One region of the Bacillus sp. MN7755 genome, then DNA from elsewhere that is predicted to be linked to it. Evidence: a T-box and tRNA genes for the amino acid it is inferred to sense, from the RefSeq annotation. Region 1 holds a T-box; the other holds one or more tRNA genes.
What was found. A T-box is a leader RNA that pairs with one kind of tRNA and senses whether it is charged. The one in region 1 lies ahead of trpS (tryptophan--tRNA ligase), so its partner is inferred to be a tRNA-Trp.

Region 1 (24,200 bases):
CTTTAATAGCTTGAAATTCTTTTTCCCATTCTGCATCTGTTTGGAAAATATCTTCTAATCGCCACGTACTTGATTCTTCAATCTCGTTGCGATCTGGTAATGTTTTTGCTGTGTTTTGTTCAGACATCCTTTAAGCCCTCCTTTAAATATCTCTACTTACATACAATTCGATTTTTTCTTATGTAATTCCTTCACGATCAGTCTTTATTATATCCCCTTTTCCTTCTCTCATGTTGTACTTTGCCTCAAATAAAGATAAGGCATACGCTAAGCAAACTTCATCATATTTCATAACTTCCTGCTCTGTTTTTAACATAGTTATCCCCCTTATTTTCCGGTACTTATAAGTCCCTACTTTCTGCAATATACCTGTATAGCATAAAAATGTCATATATTCAGTAACCGCCACTTTCCATATATGCTGTGAAAAGTACGGGAGCATGCGCCTTTTCGTATACTTTTTCACATAACTACACACATATTGAAGGGAAAGGCAATCTCCTACCATAAGCTCACCTACACACTTCATATATAGAAAAGCTTGCCATATAAATGGATTTGTTTGAAAAGCAAATGAAGACGGGAGCGGCACACCGATTTCAGAAGGAAAATTTGCTGGGGTACATCTACATTGATATAAGAGGCGTAATAATGACTTATGATTATAATTCCAAATAGGCAGAGCGTTTTGACGAAAATAGTCCTTTCGCTTCTTCCATTCTCGGTCTAATATTTCCTTTTGGAAAGGAACAGAAGAAAAGAGTATTTCAAAAGTAGTCGTTTCAATTGGTAAATATATAATATGCGAGAAAGAGACGCTTGTAGAAAATGAAGTGATAAATGCGCATTTCATAAATGATTTTTGTTTTGAACAGAAGAAAATAAGAAGTGGCTGAGGATAAGATTGTAAGGAGAAAGCCATAAGTGAGGAGAATTTCATCCAATAGGCAGAGTGCTTTTTCAATTGATTTCCACCAATGATCCAAATGACCTGTATACCAACTTGCCAATACGAATAGGTTCGTTTGTACAACTGCTCTATAGAAAGATTTGCACACTGGTATTCAATCGCAATTTTTCTCCCTGCTCTCTCTATGAAAATATCTGGTCGTTGCTGAATCTCTGGAAGATAATGCTCTATATCTACATGAAAATTTTGCTGTTCGAACCACCTATATAACAATTCTTTACCATGCATATGATATATAGATTCTGCTTCATAAAATGCTAAACATGAATCCACTTTCTTATGAGCAAAATGCCACTTTTTTTGTTTCCCTAATTTCATTTGCACTTCCTTCCCACAAGCTATGCAAAAGAAGCTCTCCATTTTACGCATACGGTGTAAAAGCTCTTCATCATGATGATAGAGTAGATGAATTTTTTCTCCGTTTTCTCTTTTGGCGATAAACATCGGAATCACACCCTTTCAGCTCCTTATATTCTACAATTTGTTACAAATTCCTTTAAAAAAGAGATGTCCCAATTTCGGACATCTCTTTTTATAATAAAGGCGATAATAGGCGATACGTTGATTCAACAATTCGTCTATGAAGACGCCTTTTATGAAAACGATCGACATGAATTTCACTGGATTCTTCTAAATCGTCTTTAAAATCTTGAACAAGTTTTCGAATGCTATCTGTATCATATAAAAAGGCATTTACTTCAAAGTTCAAATGAAAACTTCTCATATCCATATTAGCTGTCCCAATTGAAGCTAAATCAGAATCGACAATGACAACTTTACTATGGAGAAAACCTTTTTCATATTCATATATCTTTACCCCTGCATCTAAAAGCTCTGGGAAGTACGATCTCGATGCGTAAAAGACAGTGCGCTTATCAGGCTTACTCGGCATTAACAAACGAACATCAATACCAGCAAGTGCAGCTACCTTTAATGCAGATAAAATATCATCATCCGGAATGAAATATGGCGTCGCAATCCAAATGGATTTCCGCGCTGAAGCAATCATGGCAAAATATAAATGTTTAATGGTTTCCCATTTATTATCCGGTCCACCTCCAACGAGCTGCACACCTCCCCAATGATCCCCCTCAACTGCTTTCGCTTGTAAATATTCAGGGGCTAGCACAGCCTCACCAGTCATATAAAACCAATCTTGAAGGAAAATAAGCTGTAAACTTTGTACAGCTTCACCACGCAAATATAAATGCGTGTCTCGCCAAAAGCCGAAGTACTTATCCTTCCCTAAATATTCATCACCAATATTTAAACCTCCTACAAATCCTTCATTTCCATCAATAATAACGATTTTTCGGTGGTTTCTATAATTAATCTTATCGTTTAAAATCGGAAAGCGCACAGGAAAGAACGGGATCATTTCGACACCTGCATCGTTTAATTCTGCAATATACGATTTGGATAATTTAAAACTACCAACCGCATCATACAAAAAACGAACGACTACGCCTTCTTTTGATTTTTGTATTAAAATATCTTTAATTTCTGTTCCAAGCTTATCATCACGCACAATGTAATATTCCATATGAATGTGGTGTTTCGCTCGTTTTAATCCATCTAAAATGGCCTGAAACGTTTCATCTCCATTTGTTAATGTTCTCGTTTCAGTTTGAAATGAAATATTTAAAGCGCCTAAGCGATCCGCTAAACGAAATAACAGCTCTTGATGCTTATGATTGCGCAAAATCCGTTCTTCGTAATCTTCATGCCCCTTATATTGTAAAAACGCTTGTTCATCGAGCAGCGCCTTCTTTTGGAACATTCTCTTCCTCCGAAAGTTCTGTCCAAATAATAAATAAGCGAAGAATCCAAATACCGGAAAAATACCTAACACAATGAGCCATGTAAGTGTTTTAGACGGATGACGGTTCTCTAAGAAAATAACGCAGCCAATTAAAAATGCAGATACCGTAAATAAAATACTAATAATACCTAAAATCGAAACATCTTTTATCCCAATTACATCCGAATAAAATGCAACATCAATAAACATACGTAACGAAACAAATAATGCGAACAATAGTAAAACAAAGAAAATCAACTTTAACGTATTTTTCATCTCTTACCTCCTTACTAAGAAAGCTTTCCTATTCTTCATATAAAAAGCCGATTTCATACTACAGAAATCGGCCTACGTTTTAGCAGGAAAATTATTGCGAATTGTTTCAAGCGCATGCTCTTTCACAATTTGTTTCCCATACTCACTTACACGATGAATTGTTAAAGTTGATTCTTCTCCGTATTCTAAAACAATACTTAAAATACGATCAATTTCTTCTTCATCATGTAGCACTTCATCGAATTCCACATATACATAATAGCGGTTCTCAAATGAATATAGCTCATCTTTTATATCCTCAAAGATAAGACGATGACTTAATGAAATGACATCTTCAAAATCATTAAACTTAATTAAAAAGCCAAACGTACCATCTTCGTTAAAGTTTGTTCCTGCTTGTTCTTCTACCTCTTCCACTAATTCTTGCTGGAATAATGATTCAATACCTTCATCTAGAGGAATGTCTATAATTTTATCTACACCTATCGGTAGTTCTAACTTTTGTCCATCCTTTGAAAGCTCTGCTTTCGTGACAAGTACTTCAATCCCTTTATCGACTGCTTGCACTTGAATCCATAACGGCCCATCAATAAAGAAATCATCATGATCACGAGCTTCGTCCATCATCTCCCAAAAGAGCTCTTCACTTCGTTCGCGGTCGTACCAAATCTCTTCACGATTAAACCCTCTGTCCTCTATATCAATGTACGTAATAAAAAATTTCATCGTATGGTCATTAATTCTTTCAATATCCAAAATACAACTCTCCCTTCCTGCTTAGAATTGTTATGAAGGGATTCCCCACTCATATGACAAATCAATAGATTCTTGTACTCTCATTTTATGATAAGATTCTCCAGAATGGAAATAAAATCGATTTATTTTACAAAAATAGTTATATGCCTATCTTTATTCGACCATCTACACAAATATATCATTATAGCGATTTCTCACTCATAAAAAATTTGGACATACATTTCCACCTTCCCCCGTACACTGTAATAAAGTGAAACTGTTATTAGAGAAGATTATTTAATCTCTCTCTTCACAACATACATATAGTTCGCTTATTAAAACATCATAAATGGAGGCAGACGAATGGACTTAGAGTTTTTAACATCTGTACTAATGATTGTCGGTATCGATGTTGTATTAGGTGGTGACAACGCAATTGTCATCGCACTAGCTAGCCGAAATTTACCTGAATCAAAGCGAAATAAAGCCATTTTGATCGGTACTCTTTTAGCAATCGTACTAAGAATTGTCCTTACTATACTAGCTGTCTATTTACTCGACATTCCATTTCTGCAACTGACCGGGGGCGTTTTACTTACATTAATTGCAGTAAATTTACTAACTGATAATAGCAACGATCTTTCTTCTATTCAAGGAAAAACAACTTTATTTCAAGCTGTGCGTACAATAGTATTCGCGGATCTCGTTATGGGATTTGACAACGTTATTGCCATTGCAGGAGCAGCTCACGGAAGATTTTCACTCGTAATAATCGGCTTACTCATTTCTATCCCGATTATTATTTGGGGCAGCAAACTCATTTTAATACTTATGGAACGCTTTCCATTCCTCATTTATTGCGGGGCAGCGATTCTCTCCTATACAGCAGGAAAAATGGTCACACATGAAGACCGACTTGCAACCTTTTTTCATAACAACCCGAGTTTCACTGCAAGCATTCCGTACTTGTTTATTTTCACCATTTTATGCATCGGCTTTATCGTTCAACAAGTTCGATTACGCAATGTGAAACATTAAAAAAAACCTTCTACTATATAATAGGTAGAAGGTTTTCATATTATTATAATTAATTTACAAGACGCTGTGCTTCACGCAATTGGAACGTTCTTACTGTACGTGGTAAGAAGCGGCGGATTTCGTCTTCATTGTAACCTACTTGAAGGCGTTTCTCGTCAATCATAATTGGACGACGTAAAATCCCTGGATAGTCACGGATCATCTTATATAAATCTTGAAGTGGTAAAGACTCTAAGTTTACATTTAATTCTTGGAAAACTTTCGAACGAGTAGAAATAATCTCATCCGTCCCGCTTTCTGTCATACGTAAAATCTCTTTAATTTCCTCAATTGTTAATGGATCTGAGAAAATATTACGTTCTGTATAAGGAATATGATTTTCCTCTAGCCATAACTTCGCCTTTCTACAAGACGTACAGCTTGGAGAACTATATAATGTTACCATACAAAGCTCACTCTCCTTAAAGAGTACAAATTCTGTACTAATTACAGTTTAAATTTCTAAATCCAGCAATTTTTTGCGATACCTTGTCTTAAAACAAAGTGCAAAAATCGCATTTCATGTAAGCAACAACTTTTAGCAAACAACAATTACTTTTAATAAGTAACTTCTATAATCATTATACAATAGATTTTGCAAGAAATATACAGTAAATTTCCTTCTAATTGAGAAAACTCTTCCGTGTATTCCACTGCTATGTAACATGACCACACTTATATTAACTGTTCTTTAACACTAACCTTCAACCCTCTTAACGCTTGCTTTTCATAGATTTTTCATGTGATATATAGTTATTTTCTCATAATCTTTCCTATGAAAAAGAGAACGTTTTCTTACCTTTTCCTGATAAATCAATTAAGAAATGTAAGACTATATAAGTGAGAATAAAAAGAACATTTGTTCTTATTTTAACAAACATTCTCATTCATGTCTATACGATTTCTAAAATAAATCAATTATTTTTCTGACATTTCTTTCTTTTTTATCTTTTATCTCATACAATAAAAATACAGACAGGCAAAGGGGGAATTTTCAAATGATTGCTTTTTTTATTGATTTTGTCACTGTTGCGGCCCTCATCATCGGAATAACAGCATTGATTGGTGTCATTACAAATAGCATTGGTGAAAAACTCTTTGGCGGGAAAGAAAAGATGAAGTTTGTTAATAAAAGCTTGGATGTTCAATCCGGCTGGAATCAAGTTGGCGGGAAAGGCATTTATAAGAAACGTACGTATTAAAAAAAAGCAGGTAATCACCTGCTTTTTTCTTATTTCTCTACTGACGCCCATTTAAAGCTTAAGTCGCCGCCATATTTATGGTTGTACATATTTTTAATTGATTCTCTTTGTAAGTATGCTCTACCACGTTGATATACTGGAACAATTGCAGCATCATCAAGTAACATTTTCTCCGCTTCTAGTAAGCTTTTCCAACGAGCATTTACATCGCTTCCATCTTTCTTTGCTTTCATGATAATTTCATCATATTTCGGGTTAGAATATTTCATTTTATTTTGTGATCCATCAGTTACGAACATATCAAGATATGTAATTGGATCTGGGAAGTCTGCACTCCATCCAGAGAATGACATGACGAAATCGCCCGCATCTTCTAATTTTAGTTTTTGTGCAAATGGTTGTTGTTTAATTTTCACTGTTAAACCTGGTAAATTCTTTTCTAACTCACCTTTTAAATATTCACCCGTTTTCTTCGATAATTCAACATCTTCATTTAATAACTCTAATTCGATTTCATTTTTACCAAGCTCTTTTTTACCAGCTTCCCAATATTTCTTCGCTTCTTTCACGTTTGGTTTTACAATATCTCCATTTACAGCACGGAAGTCCTTTTTATCCGGTCCTTTAATGAAGTTATCAGGAATTAATCCTGTTGCTGGCTTAGAACCGTTATTTAATAATGTATCAACGAACGGCTTACGTTCAAAAGCAAGTGAAATTGCTTTACGAATATTTTTATTTGCTAACGCTGGATCTTTTTGATTTAAACGAAGGAAGAATACAGATGTATCTTCTACTGTTTGGAAATCTGGTTTTCCTTTATATTTATCGATGAACTCTGCTAATAACGTCGCTCGATCGACTGCGTTTGTTTCATATAAATTAATTGGCGTGGACGTATCTTTTACAATATTAAAGTTTACTTCCTCAATCTTCACTTCTTTATTGTCCCAATATGACGCGCTCTTTGTCATTTTAAAGCTACGTTCATGTTGCCAATCACTTAGTGTAAATGGTCCGTTATAAAGTGTTGTATTCGCTTCCAAACCAAACTTCGTACCTTGCTCTTTCACAAACTTTTCATTCACAGGATAGAAGATTGGATATACCATTAAATCTACAAGATATGGAATTGAATTGTCTAATTCCACTTCTAATGTATAATCATCAATCGCTTTTACACCTAATTGATCTGGACTCATCTCTTTTTTATTAATTTTCTCTGCATTTTTTATATCATACATAATGTACGCAGATTTCGCAGCTGTATCTGGGTTAATTGCTCTTTGCCATGCGTACACGAAATCTTTCGCCGTCACAGGCTCACCATTCGACCATTTTGCGTCTTCACGTAATTTAAATGTATATTTTTTACCGTCTTCTGACTTTTGGAATTCCTTTGCTACACCTGGAACAAGCTTATCATCTTTTCCTAAACTGTATAAGCCTTCCATCGTATTAGTCATTACTCTTGAAGAAACTGCATCAGCTGATAACGCTGGATCCATCGTTGGAATTTCTTGTGTTTCAATTAAGTTAATGACTTGCTTCGCACCGCTTTTCCCGCTATCCCCTTTTGCGTTCGCTTGCGGCTCATCTTTTTGGTAGCTACATGCCCCTAACATCATGCTCATCGCTACTGTTGATACTACAAAAACTGGCATCTTTTTTTTCATACTTCCACCCTCCACAAAAATGTTAGCCCTTTCATTTTCAAAAAAAAAAAAAAAAAAAAGAAATATATATATGTTCTAATAATTCATATTATACACACAAATATATTTTTTGTATATTTATATTTCTATTTTATTAAAATTTTCTGTTAAAAAATAAACCTTTGTAAACGTTTCATATTGCTGTTTTTCCTTACTAAAGCGTTGAAAATAGTTGTTTTTATATTTTTTCTAAATTATCAGAGAAAAACAAAATTTATATCTCATAATACTTTTCGCATAATTATCCTTCTCTTTTTATCATAAAATAGCGCTCCCTTCATAATAAAGATATGTAGGTTAAAATGAGTGCAAAGGATAAGAAAGTATGTTACGATACACTTTGCTAAAAATAGATATCGGTAAAGAGGGGACGGACATGACAGCAATTCAGGCAAAAAACGGGCCTACTGAGAAACTAAGTTTATTCTTATTAACATGGCCTATTTTTCTAGAAGTTTTTCTATTTATGTTAATGGGGATCGCTGATACTTTCATGTTAAGTGCATTATCAGACGATGCTGTATCTGGGGTTGGTGCAGCGAATCAATATCTCCATATCGCTATTTTGGTACTAGAAGTCATCGGGAACGGCGCAGCTATCGTCGTATCTCAATACCTCGGTTCCAAACGTTTTATGGAAGCATCTAAAATATCAGCTTTAGCCGTCACATTAAATTTAGTGGTCGGACTCGTTATAAGCGCTGGTTTTCTTTTATTTTCAAAACATATGATGATGGCAATGAACTTACAAGACGATGTACTCATGTATGCACAAAGCTATTTATCTATCGTCGGAGGAGCTATTTTCCTTCAAGCTATTATTAATTCATTAGCCGCAATTATCCGCGTACATGGCTTCACAAAGCAAGCGATGTTTATTTCACTTGGAATGAATATTATTCATATCGCTGGAAACTACGTACTCATTTTCGGGAAATTCGGTTTCCCAGAACTCGGTGTACAAGGGGCTGCCATTTCTTCTGCTGTCAGCAGGCTAATCGCACTTATCGTTTTCTTCTGGTTACTGTACCGCGTTATGGAATACCGTGTAAAATTACAATATTACTTCACCTTATCAAAAGAATACATCGGGAAAATTTTAAAGATCGGGATTCCATCTGCATTTGAGCAGGTTATGTATCAAGCTTGTCAAATTGTCTTCTTATACTATGCAACATACTTAGGAACAGAATCATTAGCGGCTAGACAATACGCTACTAACATCTCTATGTTCACTTATTTATTCGCCATTGCGATCGGTATGGGAACGGCAATTATTATCGGTCGCCTTGTTGGCGGTGGTGAAAAAGATGAAGCGTATGAACGTGTATGGAAAAGTGTAAAATGGGCAATTGGAGTCACTTTATGTATGGTTGCTCTCGTTATTACATTCCGCACACAATTAATGGGACTATTTACAGATAATCCGCACATTATTACATTAGGTGCGTCAGTTCTTTTACTAAGTGTACTACTTGAAACGGGACGTACGATGAACATCGTTATCATCAATTCACTTCGTGCAGCTGGTGATGCAAAGTACCCAGTTTTAATCGGTGCATTCTCTATGGTGTTAATGAGTTTACCACTCGGTTACTTTTTCGCCTTCCATTTAGATATGGGGCTCATTGGTATTTGGCTAGCGATTGCTATTGACGAATGGACGCGTGCCATTATTATGTTCTTCCGCTGGAAAAGCAGAGCGTGGGAGCGTTATGCACTCGTTACACCTGAAGAAAAAGAAGAGACTGTTTCTGTTCAGGTGCAATAACACTCGTTTAATCAAGATGAATTCATTGGTAAATAACATTTATATTCACTTACCGACAAATGTTAGCAATACAACTGTTTATATAGTAGAAAAAGAGCCATCTTTCTGTAACGGAAGAATGGCTCTTTTGATTATTGATAAATCTCTTTATATTTCTTATATTCCGCTTCAGAACATAACACGAAATGTCCTGGGCGAATTTCACGCATTGTTGGTGCTTCACTACCATAATCATGCTGTGACGGATCGTATACAATACGTTTACGATTACGCTCATAATCTGGATCTGGAAGTGGAATTGCTGATAATAGTGATTTTGTATATGGATGAATTGGATTCGCATATAACTCATCACTTGTTGTTAGCTCAACGATTTGACCACGATACATTACGCCAATGCGGTCACTAATGTATTTTACCATTGATAAATCATGGGCAATGAATAAGTATGTTAAACCTTTTTCTTTTTGTAATTTTTTCAGTAAGTTTACAACTTGCGCCTGGATTGATACGTCAAGTGCTGAGATTGGCTCATCGGCAATGATAAATTCAGGTTCTACAGCAAGTGCGCGTGCGATACCGATACGTTGACGTTGTCCACCTGAGAATTCATGTGGGAAACGGTTTGCGTGCTCTTTATTTAAACCAACTGTATTTAACAGCTCATGAACACGTTCCATACGCTCTTTTTTGCCTTTTGCTAATCCGTGAATATCAATACCTTCTGCGATAATATCCCCTACTGTCATACGAGGATTTAATGATGCATATGGATCTTGGAAAATCATTTGCATTTTACGGTTGAACTTCTTCAGTTCTGCGCGTGATTTTTTACCATGTACATTTTCACCATCGAACAATACTTCACCAGCAGTTGCATCATATAAACGAATAATCGTTCTTCCAGTTGTCGATTTACCACAACCTGATTCTCCTACAAGACCAAATGTTTCTCCGCGGTAAATATCAAATGAAATATTATTAACCGCTTTGACAACACCACCACTCACGTCGAAGTGCTGCTTTACATTTTTTACTTCAATTAATTTCTCACGTTGTTTAGTCATGTTGTTCACCTGCTTTCATTTGAAGAATGCGTTTTTCAACGACTGCCGGCGGTTTTACTTCTGGAGCTTGCTCGTGAAGTAACCAAGTTGCCGCATAGTGTGTATCACTTACTTTAAATAAAGGTGGGTCCATTTCAAAATCAATTTTCAGTGCCTGTGGGTTACGTGGTGCAAAAGCATCTCCCTTTGGCGGCTTCAATAAATCTGGAGGCGTTCCAGGGATTGCATATAGCTCTTCTTCTGAACCATCTAAACTTGGCATAGATGCAATTAAGCCCCAAGTGTACGGATGTTTTGGATTGTAGAAAATTTCATCTACAGTTCCGATTTCAACAACTTTACCAGCGTACATAACTGCCACGCGATCAGCAACGTTTGCCACTACACCTAAGTCATGCGTAATGAAAATGATTGCCGCTTCTGTTTTTTGCTGAATGTCTTTCATAAGCTCTAAAATTTGCGCCTGAATTGTAACGTCTAGCGCTGTTGTCGGCTCATCGGCAATTAATAATTTTGGATTACAAGCTAACGCCATCGCAATAACTACACGCTGTCTCATACCACCTGAGAATTGGTGAGGATATTGTTTTAAGCGCGCTTCCGGATTTGGAATACCTACAAGGTCGATTAATTCTAATGCAACTTTACGTGCATCTGCTTTACTCATTCCTTGGTGTTTAATAAGGCCTTCCATAATTTGATTTCCAATTGTCATCGTTGGGTTTAATGATGTCATTGGATCTTGGAAAATCATCGCGATATCTTTACCGCGCACCTGTTGCATTTCTTTTTCTGTTAATTTCGTTAAGTCACGACCTTCAAATATGATTTCACCGTTTTTAATACGACCTGGAGGATTCGGAATTAATCCCATTAACGCTTTAGAAGTAACTGATTTCCCAGAACCAGATTCTCCTACAATCGCTAATGTTTCTCCTTTTTTCAAATCAAAAGTAACACCGCGTACAGCTTGTACTTCACCTGCATGTGTATCAAAGGAGACTTGCAAATCTTTTACCTCTAGCAATGTTTTCATTTTTACTTCTCCCCTCTTTTACTTACGCATTTTTGGATCTAACGCGTCGCGTAATCCGTCTGCCATTAAGTTGAATGCTAAGATTAACATACTGATGACAACCGCTGGGATGAACATCATATGTGGATACGTTTGAATTGATTTATAACCGTCATTTACAAGAGAACCAAGTGATGCGAATGGTGGCTGAATACCTAAACCGATGAAGCTTAAGAACGCCTCACCAAACACCGCTGTTGGAATTGTAAACATTGTCATTACGATAATTGGTCCCATTACGTTCGGGATTAAGTGTTTTACAATTAATTGTGTATTTGTTGCACCTAATGTACGAGATGCTAATACATATTCTTGGTTTTTTAATTTTAGGATTTGTCCACGAACGATACGCGACATCCCTATCCAACCTGTAATTGCCATTGCGAGTGTAATTGACCATATACCAGATCCCATAATGATTACCATTAAAATAACGATGATTAAGTATGGAATACCGTTAATAATCTCCATAACACGTTGCATAATGTTATCTACTCTACCGCCATAGAACGCTGAAATACCTCCATAAGCAACCCCAATTACTAAGTCAATCGCTGCTGCTAAAAGAGCGATATATAACGATACACGTGTACCTTCCCATGTTCTTGTCCATAAATCGCGGCCAAGATCATCTGTACCAAACCAGAAATACTCTTTAATATCACGTTTTTCATATTGGTCAACGCCATATTGATCTGTACCGTCAAATGGTAGCCAATGAACATTTTCAATAACTGGAATTTTCGGTGGTAATTTCGCACGACCTAAGTCTTGCTCTTTATACGAATGCTTACTTACCATCGGTCCTAAAATTGCTAGTAAGATAATAAGCGCTAATAAAACTAAACCGAACATTGCCCCTTTATGTTGGAACAAACGTCTTCTTACATCTTGCCAAAACGTTAAGCTTGGACGGGCAATGACTTCATTATCAACATTATTTTGATTGGCTTGTTGAAATAAATCTGGAGATAATTTTTGTACATCTTTCATCATTTTTTCCCTCCCGCTAAACGAATACGAGGATCAATAATTCCGTATAAAATATCAACAATGAAAATAACTAAGATGAAAATCGCACTATAGAAAATTGTAGTTCCCATAATAACTGTATAGTCATTCACTGTAATAGATTTAACGAACTGTTCCCCTAGTCCTGGTACAGCATAAATTTGCTCAATAACTAATGTACCTGTAATTAATCCTGCAACCATTGGTCCTAAAATTGTTACAACTGGAATTAACGCGTTGCGAAGTGCGTGTTTGATAATGATAACGCCTTGGCTAATTCCTTTCGCTTTCGCTGTTAAAATGTAGTCAGCTTGCATAACTTCAATCAACTCCGCACGAGCGAAACGTGCAATTGTTGCGATAACTGCCATCGATAAAGCGATTGTAGGCATTACTGTAAACTCTGGTCCTTTCCAGAATGCTACTGGGAACCATCCAAGTTTTACCCCTACGAAATATTGTAGTAATGCGGCGAATACGAACGATGGTACCGACATCCCGAGTACGGAAATAATTGTCGCCCCATAATCGACCCACGTATTGTTACGAAGTGCCGCAATGATTCCTAAAATTAAACCGATAAATGTTCCTAATATAATCGCTTGTAAACCAAGTTGTGCTGATGGTCCAATGCGATCCACAATCATATCTGTTACTGGACGGTTATCATATTGGAATGATACCCCTAAATCACCTTTTGCTAAGTTACCTAAGTAACGTGCATATTGAACTGGCACTGGATCATTTAAACCATATTTTTCAAGAATGATTTCTTTTTGTGCCGGTGATAACTTCTCCTGGTTTTTAAGCGGAGAACCCGGAAGTAATTTCATCAAAAAGAAAGTCAGTGTAGTAATTAAAAATAATGTCAAAGCCATGTACACGAAACGTTTTAATACATAACGTCCCATAGTCAAGCACCTCCCCGTTTTTCTCAAAAGCAATAAGATAGTTTTAAATATTCTTACTTTTATTTTTTAAAAATAAGAGCACATGCCCATCATAGGCATATACCCTTATTCATGATGGAAACCATTTTTAGTTTTTGAGTTCAACCCACTTATAGCTAAATTCCCCGCCATATTTATGTTCTAATAGACCTGTAATAGATTGGCGTTGTAAATAAGCTTTTCCTGGTTGATATACTGGAGCTATCGCTGCATCTTCAAGCAGTTGTTTTTCTGCCTTTAATAGAGCATCCCAGCGAGCTTGTACATCAACTTCTGTTTTTGCTTTTTTAATTAAATCATCATATGCTGGATTTGCATAATTTACTTTGTTTTGTGCATTACCTGTCGTATACATTTCAAGGAATGACATTGGATCCATATAATCTGGACTCCATCCCGCATATGACATTGCATAATCTCCACTTGCTTCAAGTTTTAATTTTTGTGCAAATGGCTGCATTTTAGTTGGAACTGTTAAACCTGGTAAGTTCTTTTCAAATTGGCCTTTTAAGTACTCTCCGATTTTTTTCGCATCATCAGTATCAAAGTTTAATAGCTCTAACTCTACTTTGTCTACACCAAGTTCTTTTTTACCAGCTTCCCAGTATTTTTGAGCTTCTTTAATATCCTCTTTTATAAGCTTTCCGTTTTCTTCACGGAAGTCTTTTCCATTCGGACCTTTTGCTAAGCCTTTCGGAACAAAACCATATATACCCTCTGAACCATCGTTTAAGATAACTTTTCCGATATTTTCACGTTCAAAGGACATTGCAATTGCTTTTCGGATATTTTTATTTGCTAAAAATTTATTCTTTTCATTTAAGCGAATAAATTGTGTAGATGGTCTCTTAATCGTTTTGAAATCAGCATCTGATTTGTATTTATCTACAAACTCTGATGTTAACACTACACGATCAATTGCTTTCGTTTCATATAAATTTATAGCAGTTGAACGATCCTTAACAATATTGAAGTTTATTTCCTCAAGTTTTACTTCTTTATTTTCCCAATACGTTGGATTTTTCTTAAGTTGGAAACTTTGTTCATGCTTCCATTCATTTAATACGAATGGACCATTGTAAAGTGTCGTATTGGATTCTAATCCAAATTTCGCTCCTTGTTCTGTTACAAATTTCTCATTCAAAGGATACAATGTTGGATAGACTGTTAAACTTACAAAATAAGGAACAGGGTTATCTAATTCCACTTCAAGTGTATGATCATCAATTGCCTTTACACCAAGTTCTTCAACTGGCAATTCTTTTTTGTTAACTTTCTCCGCATTTTTAACATCAAATAGTATGTAAGCAAACTTGGCACCCGTGTTGGAATCTACAGCTCTTCTCCAAGAATAAACGAAGTCTTTCGCTGTTACAGGTTCACCATTAGACCATTTCGCATCTTCACGTAACTTAAATACATACTTTTTGCCATCCTCTGATTTCTCATAAGATTTAGCGACACCTGGAACAAGTTTATCGTCTTTCCCCAGACGATATAATCCCTCCATTGTGTTATTCATGATGTTAGAAGATGTTGCATCTGTCGATAACGTCGTATCCATAGTTGGAATTTCAGCTGTCTCAGTTAGATTTAAAACTTGCTTATTTGAGGATTTTTCTTTTGCGCCTGCTTTATTATCCTCTTTTTGGTAACTACAAGCCCCTAACATACTGACTGTCAACGTCGATGCAAGTATTAACGGTATCTTTTTCTTCATGTTGTGTTACCTCCCCTAATTGCACTTCCTGTACCCTCACTTGTAAAAAAGTAGAATTGAAAGAATAATCTCCAAGTTTCTACAATTTTCATTATACATATAATATAACAATTGTGAATATAGTTTTTTGTTTTTTTGTTAAAATTTTTAATAAAATGTTTATTTTTTAATTTTTTTGTAAAGGGATACGTTAACATTGCTACTATCATCTTGAAATCAGACCTTTAATTGCGTATAATTTTCAAAAAATTAATTCTAGTACATATTATAGCTTTTATAGTATAATAATTCTAGTAATATTTTGACGGAGGGGAACATTTTGAATAAAGTTTTTTTTCATACTTGTATACTAATTTTCATAGCGATAATCGCTTCTAGTATTGGCGCATTCCTCGTTTCATCGCAATTTTTGTTGAATTTTGTCAACATCTCGTTTTATATCGCACTATTTTTTATTCTTATAGGCGGTTTTTTATTCATATTTCAAAATGGATTTTTTAACGTAACAATTTACGCTTTCCAAAGAGTATTTGGTACGAACAAAAAAATTGACTCTTTAATTGAAGAAGTAGAGGAACCTACCGATAAGAAAGAACGTATTTATAAAACATATTCATTCAAATGGACGTATCCAATTTGCATTACCGGTATCGTTCTTGGGTTGTTCTCGACTCTCATTAGCTTTACTATTTTGATGTAGTTTGCAAACACTATCCCATATGATATAATAATCAGCAAAACATTTTGTTATAAAACTTTAGTTCTTTCATATTAAAAGAGCTCAGGTAACAATAAATAAATTTATATGTATGCGATGATAAAGAAGAGTACATATTGAGGCAATTTCAGAGAGCTTGTGGCTGGTGTGAACAAGTAATTGTACAATGTGGAATGGGCTTTTGAGCACCAAACCGAACCGAAAGTAGTAGGCTTTGGCGTTATATCCAAACGTTATTATGGATTAGAGAGATTTCACAGTAGTGAAATAATTAGGGTGGTACCGCGGTCCATTCGTCCCTATAGTTTTTGGGATGAATGGGCTTTTTTGTTTGCCTTCTCTTCCCCCATCACGCATTCAAATTTAGGAGGAATTACTTATGTCAGTTATCTTTTCTGGTATTCAGCCGAGTGGAACGATTACACTTGGAAACTATTTAGGAGCTATGAAGCAATTTACAGAGCTTCAAAATGAACACGACTGTTATTTCTGTATTGTAAACCAACATGCGATTACAGTACCTCAAGATCCCGTACAACTTCGTAAAAATATCCGCAGTCTTGCTGCACTTTATGTAGCATGCGGTATCGACCCTGAAAAAGCTACTTTATTTGTACAGTCAGAAGTGCCAGCACACGCTCAACTAGGATGGATTATGCAATCAGTTGCTTACGTTGGAGAATTAGAGCGTATGACGCAATATAAAGATAAAGCATCAGGTAGAGATTCAGTTCCAGCTGGATTACTAACGTATCCACCATTAATGGCTGCTGATATTTTACTTTACAACACTGAAATCGTACCTGTTGGTGATGATCAAAAACAACATATGGAATTAACACGTGACCTAGCAGAGCGTTTCAACAAGCGCTTCCGTGAAGTATTCACAATTCCTGAAATTCGCATTCCAAAAGTAGGGGCTCGCGTTATGTCACTAACAGAACCTACGAAAAAAATGAGTAAATCTGATCCAAATCCAAAATCAATGATCAGCATGCTTGATGAACCAAAAACAATTGAAAAGAAAATTAAGAGTGCCGTAACTGATTCTGAAGGTATCGTGAAATTCGATAAAGAAAACAAACCTGGTATCTCTAACTTATTAACAATCTACTCTTCATTCTCTGGAAAAACAGTTGAAGACATCGAAGCAATGTACGAAGGCAAAGGATACGGAGACTTCAAAGGCGACCTAGCACAAGTAGTCGTAGAAGCAATTCGTCCAATCCAAGACAAATATAACGAACTAATCAGCTCACCAGAACTAGACGAAATTCTAGACAAAGGTGCCGAAAAAGCAAACCGCGTTGCATTCAAGCAACTACGCAAAGTAGAAAACGCAATGGGACTAAGCAGAAAACGGAGGTAATTTATAAAGCGGAAGCGGCTCGTTCAGAATGTAAGGGGGATGGAGCTCCTGACGTAGAGGCGGGGTTTGCCTCGCAGGAAGGCGCGAAGCCATCGAACATTCTTGCCGCTGGAGCTGGATTTCTATAAAAAGCGGAGGCGACTGCTTAGCCCTGACGGCTAAGGTTCTTTCCCACAGAAGGTGCTTTTTACCTTCTCGTGGGGAAGGTTCTTAGACGCGAAGGGCTAGGAGCCGGAGCTAAGTTGTACCAATTAAAAAAACCGCCAATTGGCGGTTTTTTTAATTTACCTTTTGCTCGTTTTCCATTTCCCATAACTTTTCAAAAAATGGCTGTCCTTTTACGAGACGCTCGCATAATTGTTCGTGCTTCTCAGACCAGCCTGTTTTCGCTTCATCATACAGTTTAGCCCAAATATCTTCAAATTCCATATGTTGTACCATTCCGTATGCTGATGGATCCCACTCTGTGAACCAATAGCGAATTTCTGCTGTGTTTTTCGTTGTATGTAATTGATCTAACGCCATAAATAATAATTGTTTAAGCTGTCTTTCTTTACGAGTTAAGCCATTCATAATGAAAGGTGATGGTGATAAAATATGATGTTCTTTTTCCATTTCTTCTACTTGGAACTCATACTTTTCTGCTTGTACGTTTTCTACCATCTCATATACCATCTGCTCTTGGCGCGGTATAAGTCTGCTCTTTCGAATTGGCACATTGTAACCAATTGTGTCGATCGCAATAATTCCTTTTCCATCTGTAACTACAAAGCAATACTCTTGCTGCAAACGTTCATGATTTTTACGAATATAAGCCTTATGATGTACGTCTTCCAACATTTTTTGCGGAAGCTCTAACAATTCGTCCTCGATGTAATGATATAATGTGGAATCTACTTTTAATAATGGCACTTGATCTAATAGTTCAATCGTATCATCTTTTCGCCATTCGTAAAAATGACAAACGTTATACCCATTCTCTTCACCTTCAAACCAATTTACCCATACATCATGTAGATATAACATTCACTACCCCTCACTTCACTACTGTTTGTATCAATCATTATGTTCAATTTTCCTTAACTTTATTCCACCTAAGGAAATATATTCTAATTATTATTTTTTCTTCTATTAATACGAAAAAAACAGGAAATAGAGCTCCTGTTTTTTATATATGAAATGTATTTGCTTTATTCAATATTTCTTTCGCATCTATAGATAATAAAGAAAGTGTATCTTCTCCTTCAAAAGCTACACAGTCTTTGACAATATGAAATCCAAGTGCATAGCCAAGCATCTTCGGGTAAGAATGAAGTCCATTTAATAAGATGTCGTGCTCCCTTGTTCCTCGTTTTATACTTATTCTTTCATGTACAACGTTTTTCCAATAATACATAGCCTCTTCCTTTGAAAGATACGTCGTCCACGGTGCATTGTATTTTTCTGAATATCTTTCCGTTACTGCTTGCTCAGCTAGCCCTTCCATAATCATCGTATCAAGCAATGTATATTCTGTTTCTTTCGTCTCAATTTGATGTAACCTGCATATGTGGTGATATTCATGCGCCAATAACACTTTTAATTCTTCTACCGAATTCCGTCCACATACGAATAAGAAAATAACGTGACGCATAGATAATCCAGCCCTGCCGTTATACTCTTCTTGTACAGTTCGATTATAAGAATCTGATAATAAAATAAAGACAGGGACATCTGGACCTTTTAACCAACTTTTTAGTTTCTCATACTCCGCACGTAACTCTTTCCAAATTTCCTTTTTCTCTAACTCTTTAATTTCCTGTTCTCCTCGCATAACCGGGCGATACATACCTTTAGAAATTAAAAAGCGATACAACCTTTCTTTTGGCAGCGGGATATACTTCGTAAACTTCTCACAAAGCTTTTCTGGCCGTCCATAATATAGATGTAACCACTCAGCTGTTTCAATAACCCCCATCTTTATCCCTCCTTTTTCTTATGTATATGCAAAAAGAGAAAAAGACGTAAAATAAATAAGGAGTTTTTTCGCAATATATTGCGAAAAAACTCCTTATTCCATCTATTATTTATACGATTTAAATACTAACACTGCGTTATGACCACCGAACCCTAGTGAGTTACTTAATACTGCATTTACTTCTTGTTGTCTCGCTTTATTCGGTACGTAATCTAAGTCACATTCTGGATCTGGCGTTTCATAGTTAATTGTTGGAGGGATTACTCCGTCTGTAATTGATTTAATCGAGAAAATCGCTTCAACAGCACCAGCCGCTCCTAATAAGTGACCTGTCATTGATTTCGTTGAGCTAATCGCTACTTTATACGCATGCTCACCGAACGTTTCTTTAATTGCCATCGTTTCATACTTTTCATTCGCATCCGTACTTGTACCATGCGCATTAATGTAATCGATATCTTCTGGCTGTAGACCTGCATCAGCTAACGCTTGACGCATTGCACGCACGCCTCCTTCACCACCAGGAGCCGGCATTGTAATATGGAATGCATCACCAGTTGCACCATAACCAGCAATTTCCGCGTAAATGTGAGCACCACGAGCTAATGCGTGCTCTAATTCTTCAAGAATTAAAATACCTGAACCTTCACCCATTACGAAACCGCTACGATTTTTATCAAATGGACGGCAAGCTGTTGCTGGATCTTCATTAAATGTTAATGCTTTCGCTGAGCTAAATCCTGCGAATGCCATACTTGTTAACGGCGCCTCTGCTCCGCCTGTAATCATTGCATCTGCATCACCGCGCTGAATTGCTTTAAATGCATCACCAATTGAGTTTGCACCAGATGCACAAGCCGTTACAGAACAAGTGTTAATTCCTTTTGCTCCTGTTGCAATCGATACTTGGCCTGCTGCCATATCTGGAATCATCATCGGTACGAAGAATGGGCTCACGCGGCGCGGGCCTTTCTCAGTAAAAATCTTAAATTGTTCTTCGTATGTTTCCATACCGCCAATACCCGAACCAATCCATACACCAATTCGAGGTCCGTTTTCTTCTGTAATTTCAAGCTTTGCATCTGCAACTGCCATTTTCGCTGCTGCTACTGCATATTGTGTAAAGCGGTCCATACGGCGCGCTTCTTTTTTATCAATATATTTCTCGACTTCAAAGTCGTTAATTTCTGCTGCTACTTTTGCTGGAAACAGTTCTGGATCAATTCTTGTAAGTCGTCCGATTCCAGATACACCCTTTTTAATGTTTTCCCATGCTGTTTCAACATCTGTACCGATCGGTGTAACAGCCCCTAGTCCTGTAATTACGACCCTCTTTTTTTCCATACAAAATACACTCCTTTTTTTCTCTCAGTCCTTATTTACCCCAACGAAGAGCGACTGCTCCCCATGTTAATCCACCGCCAAAACCAACCAATATAATTAAATCACCATCTTGAATACGTCCATTTTGCAATTCCTCTACCATTGCAATTGGAATTGAAGAAGCTGATGTATTACCGAACTTCTCAATTGTCATACTCATTTTTTCTTGTGGTAGATTTAATCTCTCTCTTGCGGATTCCATAATACGAATGTTCGCTTGATGTGGTACTAAGAAATCCACATCTTCTTTCGTAAGACCAGCTTTATCTAAAACGCGAAGGCAAGAATCACCAAGTTGACGCACGGCAAATTTAAAGACTTCTCTGCCATTCATCATAACATACTCGTCTTGATAAAGATGCTTACCGCCACTTCCGTCTGCTCCTAATTCAAAGGATAGAACGCCTTTACCTTCTGAAACAGCTCCCATTACGATAGCACCGGCTCCGTCCCCAAATAGTACTGCTGTATTTCGATCGTTCCAGTCTACAATTTTAGATAGTTTATCACTACCAACTACTAATACATTTTTATAAGTTCCCGTTTGAATAAATTGCTGTGCTGTAATCATTCCGTACATAAAACCAGCACATGCTGCACTTAAATCCATTGCAGCTGCATGCTTTGCGCCAATTGCTTCTTGAATGACACAAGCTACTGCTGGAAAAGCACGATCTGGCGTTACTGTTGCTACTAAAATAAGATCGATATCCTCTCCGCTAATCCCTGCGTTTTCAAGTGCTTTTTTAGAAGCCTCTACGGCCATATATGAAGTATCTATTGTATCATCGGCAATGCGTCTTTCTGCAATTCCCGTTCTCGTACGAATCCATTCATCGGATGTTTCCATTATTTTCTCTAAATCGTGATTTGTGACTACTTTTTCTGGCACATATCTTCCGATCCCTAAAATGCCCACGTTCACACCGCAGCCCTCCGTTTTATATCAATTATTATGACTTGGTACTAATTTTAAAACATAAATGTATTTTTGTCTAGAATATATTTCAGCTAAAACATAAAGCTAGCGCATTATTCACTTTATTGTTCATTAAAAGAAACAGAAAAATACCTTTCCCTGTCTTTTCAAAATATAAAAAGACCCGAACCGCTTATACTTACGGTTCGGGCCTCTCTCCCCTCAAAAAAGAAGGGTTTTATTCTTGATCTGCTTTCCCAAGCTCATATGCTTCGTTCATAACTTTCATCAATAACTCTAACACCGGCTGCGCTTTCTCCATATCAAGCGCAATTCCATTATCATCTAAAATGGCCTTTGCTTCTGGTAAATGCTTCATTGCGATTTGTAAAAATTGCATGCTTTTCTCATTCATATTACGTTCTTCCTCTCCATTAAAACTTTCACATACATAGTGTAACACGCTCGCTATCCTTCGTATAACTCTTTATATTTTTTCATATGTGCCAATTGTTTATTTAAACCGTATTCTAACGGGGTATTTCTTTTTATCGAAATAACCTCTACAGCTTCATCTCTTTCTTCCTTATTCTCTTTATTTACTTTATCCTCTGCACGTAAAAGGTTCATACCTTTTTTCCATAATGACTTTTTACCACTAATTAAATTGTATATGCCAAGATACTCCTCGTTCATTCCATTTTCCCATAAGTATTCACATACATCTTCAACGTATAGTAGATCACTTCCGTTTTCCTCACTCGCATAATGGCACTCTTTCTCACCAAGTTCTGATAAAATAAGCTGATGATACATCATAAAAGATGGTTGCCATGGTCCATATAATGTAGGAACTCGAAATACACTATATTGTACCTCTCCTTTTTTTAACCCTTCTTCCACTCTTGAAAATAGACGTTTATTTTCGGATTCATCTGCGTTTCCTACTTTAATAGAAGAAATTAGATTTAACTTCACTTTATGCTCTTCACACAGTCTTATAATTCGCTTTAAATACTGCAATATAACTCTTTCATTTCGAAAGCCGCTTTGTTGATTTGGTTCATACAAACAAAAGTAAACTGTATCGAACTTCTCTCCTTCTACTGATTTCCAGCCATCTTCATCTCTTATCGAATAATACGTAAATAACGCATTTCGCCCAATTAACAATAACTTCTCTTCATTAATTTTTTTCATATTCTCGAATTCATCAAAATCAAGACCGTACACTTCTACTTCTTCTGCAATCATTTTATTCACAAGGTGATAACCTACAAATGTAAGTGCACCTATAATTAGTACGCGCTCCATACCACCAACCCTTTCTCCTTGAAACAAATAGCTCCTCATTTATGTATATGGGAGCTTCACAATTCTTCTTCATATTTTTTAAAGAAATCAGTCGTTTGCCTAACCATTTTATATTTCACATCTTGCAGATGGAATAAGACAGAAGTATCGCATTGATTAAATTGCCTCATTTTCTCGTATTTACGTAACAGCTGTTTTCTTCCTCTTTTTTCTTGTGTTGATACGAAAACTTTAACAGGTACACAAGACGGAAGAAGCGTAAATGATTTCTTATTTATTTTTGATTCTAATTCTTCTTCTTTGGAATCATACGCCAAACTTAATTCCTTCACGAGCCTCTTGTAAAAAAACTTATGCTCTTTCTCAAACTCCACATACTCTGGTAAATCTAAACACGGATTTAACATAATGACAGAGCGTATACATTCAGGGTATTTGTTCATCATTTCAAGTGCTACAAGCGCACCCATACCATCTGCCATAATGTGCATTTTCGCATTTAATGTCTCTTTTCTCAATACAACATCATATAAGCGTTTTGCTAGACGAACAGATTGGTCGTTTCCCCAGTGTCTTCCGTATAAATTAGAAGAAAAGACCGTGTAGCCTTTCTCAATAAGGCCATTTAAAAAATAAGATCTACCCGCATGCTGTGTCCATAAACTTGTACCATTCTCAATAAAGTAGTTGTAATCACCAAGAAGCATGACAGAAAATCCATTCGGCTTCTCCGGTAAATAAATGACGCATGGTTCTTTTTCTAAGTAAAAAAAACGTTCCGTAATACTCATTTTTCCCCCGCCTTATTTTCTAAACGTATAAAAGTACTCTTTTATAATGTATGAACGGAATGCAAATTTGCGTTGAAAAATCTACAAATATTTTTCTATATTCTTTTTTCAATTGTGTTACAATAAGGACAGATTGAACGAATAGAGGTGTAAAATATGCGTTTCATTTGGGCATTAATTTGGTCGTTCTTGCTTGTACATATGATGAGCTATGTAATCGGCTCTATGACTGGCGGTACATACGATTTTAACCAAGCGTCTATTTTCTCAGTTGTTCTTGCGGTATTGGTACTAGCAATTGCAGCTGCAATTCCAAACGAGCCAGTAGAACAACACTAAAAAAAGAGTCCGGATTTTATCCGAACTCTTTTTTATTTTA
Region 2 (5,533 bases), on a different contig from region 1:
GGTATAAAGTATCTGTTAATAATAAAGTAGGTTACGTACAAAAAGATGCTATTCTACTAAAAAACAAACTTCAATCTAATAATCAATACATTGTTAATGCCAATGCATTAAACGTTCGTTCTGAACCTAATTTAGAATCTTCAATTTTAGATGTATTACCAAATGGGAAATTCGTTACCATTCAAGAAGAACAAGGTGAGTGGTATAAAATTTTACATAATGGCAAAACAGGTTACGTACAAAAGGCGTTCGTGTCTAATGGTTCACAGCCTTTAGTAAAAGGCATCACAGTTCAAAATAATACGAAATACACAGTTGCAACACCTAAACTTAATGTACGTAGCAATGCTAGTACAAGTAGTGCACTACTTGGTTCATTACAAAATGGTACACAAATACAAGTAGTGGAAACTGTCGGAACTTGGTATAAAATTCGTTTTGGCACAGGATACGGATATGTAGCAAAGCATTATGTGGTGCAAAATCAAACGCAATCACAAACTCAAACAGCTCAACCTACTTCCATTCCAGCAGTTTTCAAATTCCCTACTCAAGGAAGAATTAGCTCAACCTTTGATATGCGCTGGGAACAAATGCATTATGGGATAGATATTGCAGCTCAGGGTAATGTCTCTATCCAAGCTGCGGCTGCAGGTAAAGTTGTGAAATCATATTATTCAGCTAGCTATGGCAATGTTGTGTTCATCGCTCATCAACTAAACGGGAAACTATATACAACAGTCTATGCTCATATGAAAGATCGCACTGTACAAGCTGGTGATCAAGTACAGGCTGGACAATTAGTAGGTCATATGGGAAACACAGGTCATTCATACGGGCAACATCTTCATTTTGAATTACACAATGGAGAATGGAATTTTGAAAAAACAAATGCAGTAAACCCACTGCCATATTTAGTTAGGTAAATTGTATGCCACGCAATATCAATATACCTCTCTTAATTGAATACTTAGCCTTTTTAGGTTTAATCTGTTGTTTAATCATTTACAATACAAATACTGTATTTTTATCTATTATCATTGCTTTTGTCGCTTTAGAAATTATGATGGAATCCTTTCAAGTTAAACTAAAACAAAAAATTGCACATATTTATAATGCCATCTTTCTATTAAGTGCCCTAATAACAAATATTATTAGTAATGGTTTTTATTTATCTACCGTATTTCCTGTGTTCTTTATGGCTGTTTTACTATTCATAGCTAGATACATTCATGTCCCTAATAACAAAAAACACGAACAAGAAGCTTAGAAAGAGGAGACACTGTGTACCAATCTTTCAAAGATAATCCGCTAAAATATATATTGAATTTATATAAAAAAATAAATACTTTTTTTGGTATACAAGAAAGCAATACGGCACAATTTTTCCTTTATGGAATGTTATTTCTCGTCTTAATCACATTCTCCTTGCTTTACTAACAAAAAAAGGATCTCACGTTTATGTGAGATCCTTTTTAATTTATATAGAAAATGCTCTTTACCCACAAGCATATTTTTCATAAATAAAGCTAAGATTATATTTTTTCTCCAAGCTCATCCTTTGTTCATCATCGCACCAATAGAACAGAATGTCATGAATCGTTGCATAACGCTTATTTTTAAGAAATAGTTTAAAGAATGATGGCAGACAATCATGTAATTGTATAAATATATAATTGCGTAATATTTCTTCTTTATATTCAATGCCCTTACAAATATACAGTAATTCTTCACAATAATATGCATGCTGTGGAACTTGAATCATTTCGAAAAATGGCACATATGATAATAACTTTCCGATAAAATGATCATATCGATCCATTATTCCTATCGTCATATGCTCCATCATATCTTTCATTACATATAAATAATCATCTACATGAGTAGTCTTTAATGGGTCTAATCGATCTGAAATTTGAGAAAGTACAGCTCTTTGACAAGCTAATACCGCTTGACTAGGTCCATAATATGATAGGAAGTCTGTACACTTACGATATTTCCGTAATAAGTCATGTGTATATAAATCATACACAAAAGTATTACAATACATCGCTAGACTCATCATATCACTATTTAATTGTTCCTTTGATAGGAATTTAGCTCTCTTACACATATAAAAGAATGTAAATTCCAATACTTCTTTATGGGATAATAGATGTTTACAATCCTTTATACATTTCTCATTAAATTTAACTCTATCCCAAATTTCTACATCCCCATCAGTCAATTCACCAATACGATATTTAATAATTAAATAGTTTAAAGCAACCGCTTGCGTCAAAAGATCCCACGTTTCATATTCCAATGAAGTGTGAACAAACTCAGCTAGTCCTTGATTTACCATAAAAGTATTTGCTTCTTCATACCAACCAATCTCTTGGCATAAGCGAAGAATACGTACTAAAGTTGGAATTTCATCTTTATGAAACTGCGGTAAATTCTTTGCTTTATTCATTCCATATACGATAAATGCCGCTAAATTTTCTTCTTTATAAAATTCTTTTTCTTTCCACACTAATATAGTTCGTTCTTTCCCTTCACCTTTTGGATGACAAGGTACAAGCAAAGAAAATAATTCAGCGAAATTATTTGGTTCTATATATGTATCTGTAACCAAATTCCAATTTGGATCGCGCTGTACAGCCCTCATATAATTCCCCTTCCCTTTTGTCTACATAGGAAATATTAATCCATTATTACATCATTAATAATAAATATTGTTATATTCGAAATCTATCATAATACTTATATCTATCAGTATATCATTTTTTCTCTTATTTAAAATTAGGAATGACAAATTTAAATAAACTGTCGAAATTACTAACCGTATACTTATTATATAATGTCTCAGATACATCATGCTAACATATTAGCTTAATCCATATATACTAGAATAATGCATCTGATTTTTATACGTAACTTATCCCACTAATTAAAGTCTCTCTTCATTCCGTATGCTCCGAGATTTCACTTAAAGCAAATCCCGCTTGATCATCTGCCGATTCTCTTGTAGCTAAATCACCTAATGCTAGCATTCCAACAAGTTGACCACTCTCAACTACTGGTAATCGTCTAATTTGATACTGTGCCATTAACTCTGTAGCTTTTTCAATAGAATCATCAGGAGAAACTGAAACAATATTTGTTGTCATTACATTTGTAATTTTATTAGATCCAGGATGTTTCTCAGCAATGCCTCTAACAACTAAATCTCGGTCTGTAACAAGCCCAACAACTTGCTCATTTTCAACAACCGGAATCAATCCAATCGATTCTTCTTTCATCTTTACAGCAGCCTCGTATACGTTGTCTAGCGGTGTACAATGTACAATATGAGTACTCATAAGGTCTCTCACTCGTGTCATTTTTGTCTCCTCCTTTTTATACATACCATAGTTTTTCCTAAATCCCTTTATTTATTTCAGGAAAATCAGTAGATAAAAGAGGATTAACGCACAATAAAAAAGAGTCAGCAATGTGCTGACTCTTTTTTTATGACCCGTACGGGATTCGAACCCGTGTTACCGCCGTGAAAGGGCGGTGTCTTAACCACTTGACCAACGGGCCATGGCTCCGCAGGTAGGACTCGAACCTACGACCGATCGGTTAACAGCCGATAGCTCTACCACTGAGCTACTGCGGAATAATATATGGTGGGCCTAAATGGACTCGAACCATCGACCTCACGCTTATCAGGCGTGCGCTCTAACCAGCTGAGCTATAGGCCCATATACTTTACAGGGGCAGTAGGAATCGAACCCACACTGGAGGTTTTGGAGACCTCAGTTCTACCTTTAAACTATGCCCCTAAAGGATGCCGACTAGAGGACTTGAACCCCCAACCTACTGATTACAAGTCAGTTGCTCTACCAATTGAGCTAAGTCGGCATAAAAAAATGGTGGCTCGGGACGGAATCGAACCGCCGACACGAGGATTTTCAGTCCTCTGCTCTACCGACTGAGCTACCGAGCCAACATAAATGGCGGTCCCGACCGGGGTCGAACCGGCGATCTCCTGCGTGACAGGCAGGCATGTTAACCACTACACCACGGGACCATTTGGTTGCGGGGACAGGATTTGAACCTGCGACCTTCGGGTTATGAGCCCGACGAGCTACCGTGCTGCTCCACCCCGCGACAATATAATATTTTTTTAAAAAAATGGAGGAGGTAGAGGGATTCGAACCCCCGCGCGACTCTCGCCGCCTGTCGGTTTTCAAGACCGATCCCTTCAGCCGAACTTGGGTATACCTCCATGAAGGAAAAAAGAAATATTTTATTATTTATGTCTAAACCATTAAAGAAAATGGAGGAGGTAGAGGGATTCGAACCCCCGCGCGATTCTCACCGCCTGTCGGTTTTCAAGACCGATCCCTTCAGCCGAACTTGGGTATACCTCCGAGACATATAATAAATAAAGTGGAGCCTAGCGGGATCGAACCGCTGACCTCCTGCGTGCAAGGCAGGCGCTCTCCCAGCTGAGCTAAGGCCCCATGTTTTTGGGAATATCGGGAAGACAGGATTTGAACCTGCGACCCCCTGGTCCCAAACCAGGTGCTCTACCAAGCTGAGCCACTTCCCGTTAATAAAAGCGCGCCCGAGAGGAGTCGAACCCCTAACCTCTTGATCCGTAGTCAAACGCTCTATCCAATTGAGCTACGGGCGCATATGGTGCCGAGGGCGGGGGTCGAACCCGCACGGTGGTCACCCACCGCAGGATTTTAAGTCCTGTGCGTCTGCCTGTTCCGCCACCCCGGCATGTCATATTGAAAATTGGAGCGGAAGACGGGATTCGAACCCGCGACCCCAACCTTGGCAAGGTTGTATTCTACCACTGAACTACTTCCGCAAGACATGTTTGAGTTATTTTATTAAAAGTGCGGGTGAAGGGAGTCGAACCCCCACGCCAAAGGCGCTAGATCCTAAGTCTAGTGCGTCTGCCAATTCCGCCACACCCGCATATTTTGTTAAAATGGTGAGCCATGAAGGACTCGAACCTTCGACCCTCTGATTAAAAGTCAGATGCTCTACCAACTGAGCTAATGGCTCTTAATGGCTGGGCTAGCTGGATTCGAACCAGCGCATGACGGAGTCAAAGTCCGTTGCCTTACCGCTTGGCTATAGCCCATTAATTAAGAATGGTGGAGGGGGGCAGATTCGAACTGCCGAACCCGAAGGAGCGGATTTACAGTCCGCCGCGTTTAGCCACTTCGCTACCCCTCCGACATATATGGTGGAGGATGACGGGATCGAACCGCCGACCCCCTGCTTGTAAGGCAGGTGCTCTCCCAGCTGAGCTAATCCTCCATTTTGCCTGGCAACGTCCTACTCTCACAGGGACAAGGTCCCAACTACCATCGGCGCTAGAGAGCTTAACTTCCGTGTTCGGTATGGGAACGGGTGTGACCTCTCTGCCATCATTACCAGACTGTATTCATTTAAGACAAGAATCATTTTAACTTATTCAACTTTTAAAGTCAACAAGTTTTTTATATTCTTTCAAAACTAGATAACATTGCTTCATATTATATGG

Region 2: it has a tRNA-Trp gene. The T-box ahead of trpS (tryptophan--tRNA ligase) is inferred to sense a tRNA for this amino acid. The anticodon was not compared.

What each region holds. Positions count from the first base shown of each region.
Region 1 is NZ_BTRL01000008.1:221,400-245,599, reverse strand. Features, by position in the region: gene pepF (oligoendopeptidase F) at 1-127, opposite strand, end outside; gene ACYVEC_RS08285 (competence protein CoiA) at 179-1,423, opposite strand; gene ACYVEC_RS08280 (cardiolipin synthase) at 1,503-3,047, opposite strand; gene mecA (adaptor protein MecA) at 3,120-3,803, opposite strand; gene ACYVEC_RS08270 (TerC family protein) at 4,146-4,820, shown strand; gene spx (transcriptional regulator Spx) at 4,870-5,265, opposite strand; gene ACYVEC_RS08260 (hypothetical protein) at 5,858-6,061, shown strand; gene ACYVEC_RS08255 (peptide ABC transporter substrate-binding protein) at 6,091-7,737, opposite strand; gene ACYVEC_RS08250 (MATE family efflux transporter) at 8,102-9,547, shown strand; gene ACYVEC_RS08245 (ABC transporter ATP-binding protein) at 9,679-10,614, opposite strand; gene ACYVEC_RS08240 (ABC transporter ATP-binding protein) at 10,607-11,650, opposite strand; gene opp3C (oligopeptide ABC transporter permease) at 11,669-12,685, opposite strand; gene opp3b (oligopeptide ABC transporter permease) at 12,682-13,611, opposite strand; gene ACYVEC_RS08225 (peptide ABC transporter substrate-binding protein) at 13,739-15,370, opposite strand; gene ACYVEC_RS08220 (DUF3899 domain-containing protein) at 15,690-16,070, shown strand; T-box leader at 16,176-16,392, shown strand; gene trpS (tryptophan--tRNA ligase) at 16,468-17,457, shown strand; gene ACYVEC_RS08210 (YjbA family protein) at 17,737-18,483, opposite strand; gene ACYVEC_RS08205 (DUF2268 domain-containing putative Zn-dependent protease) at 18,626-19,414, opposite strand; gene fabF (beta-ketoacyl-ACP synthase II) at 19,520-20,758, opposite strand; gene fabH (beta-ketoacyl-ACP synthase III) at 20,790-21,722, opposite strand; gene ACYVEC_RS08190 (ComZ family protein) at 21,955-22,131, opposite strand; gene ACYVEC_RS08185 (NAD-dependent epimerase/dehydratase family protein) at 22,185-23,057, opposite strand; gene ACYVEC_RS08180 (lipase family protein) at 23,087-23,821, opposite strand; gene ACYVEC_RS08175 (YjzD family protein) at 23,978-24,160, shown strand; gene clpB (ATP-dependent chaperone ClpB) at 24,198-24,200, opposite strand, start outside.
Region 2 is NZ_BTRL01000019.1:4-5,536, reverse strand. Features, by position in the region: gene ACYVEC_RS21810 (SH3 domain-containing protein) at 1-926, shown strand, start outside; gene ACYVEC_RS21805 (hypothetical protein) at 932-1,270, shown strand; gene ACYVEC_RS21800 (DUF3965 domain-containing protein) at 1,499-2,650, opposite strand; gene ACYVEC_RS21795 (CBS domain-containing protein) at 2,946-3,365, opposite strand; tRNA gene ACYVEC_RS21790 (tRNA-Glu) at 3,496-3,567, opposite strand; tRNA gene ACYVEC_RS21785 (tRNA-Asn) at 3,569-3,643, opposite strand; tRNA gene ACYVEC_RS21780 (tRNA-Ile) at 3,652-3,728, opposite strand; tRNA gene ACYVEC_RS21775 (tRNA-Trp) at 3,739-3,809, opposite strand; tRNA gene ACYVEC_RS21770 (tRNA-Thr) at 3,816-3,888, opposite strand; tRNA gene ACYVEC_RS21765 (tRNA-Phe) at 3,898-3,973, opposite strand; tRNA gene ACYVEC_RS21760 (tRNA-Asp) at 3,982-4,057, opposite strand; tRNA gene ACYVEC_RS21755 (tRNA-Met) at 4,061-4,137, opposite strand; tRNA gene ACYVEC_RS21750 (tRNA-Ser) at 4,163-4,255, opposite strand; tRNA gene ACYVEC_RS21745 (tRNA-Ser) at 4,308-4,400, opposite strand; tRNA gene ACYVEC_RS21740 (tRNA-Ala) at 4,421-4,493, opposite strand; tRNA gene ACYVEC_RS21735 (tRNA-Pro) at 4,509-4,582, opposite strand; tRNA gene ACYVEC_RS21730 (tRNA-Arg) at 4,593-4,666, opposite strand; tRNA gene ACYVEC_RS21725 (tRNA-Leu) at 4,670-4,758, opposite strand; tRNA gene ACYVEC_RS21720 (tRNA-Gly) at 4,775-4,849, opposite strand; tRNA gene ACYVEC_RS21715 (tRNA-Leu) at 4,879-4,959, opposite strand; tRNA gene ACYVEC_RS21710 (tRNA-Lys) at 4,974-5,049, opposite strand; tRNA gene ACYVEC_RS21705 (tRNA-Gln) at 5,054-5,128, opposite strand; tRNA gene ACYVEC_RS21700 (tRNA-Tyr) at 5,140-5,223, opposite strand; tRNA gene ACYVEC_RS21695 (tRNA-Val) at 5,232-5,307, opposite strand; rRNA gene rrf (5S ribosomal RNA) at 5,313-5,428, opposite strand.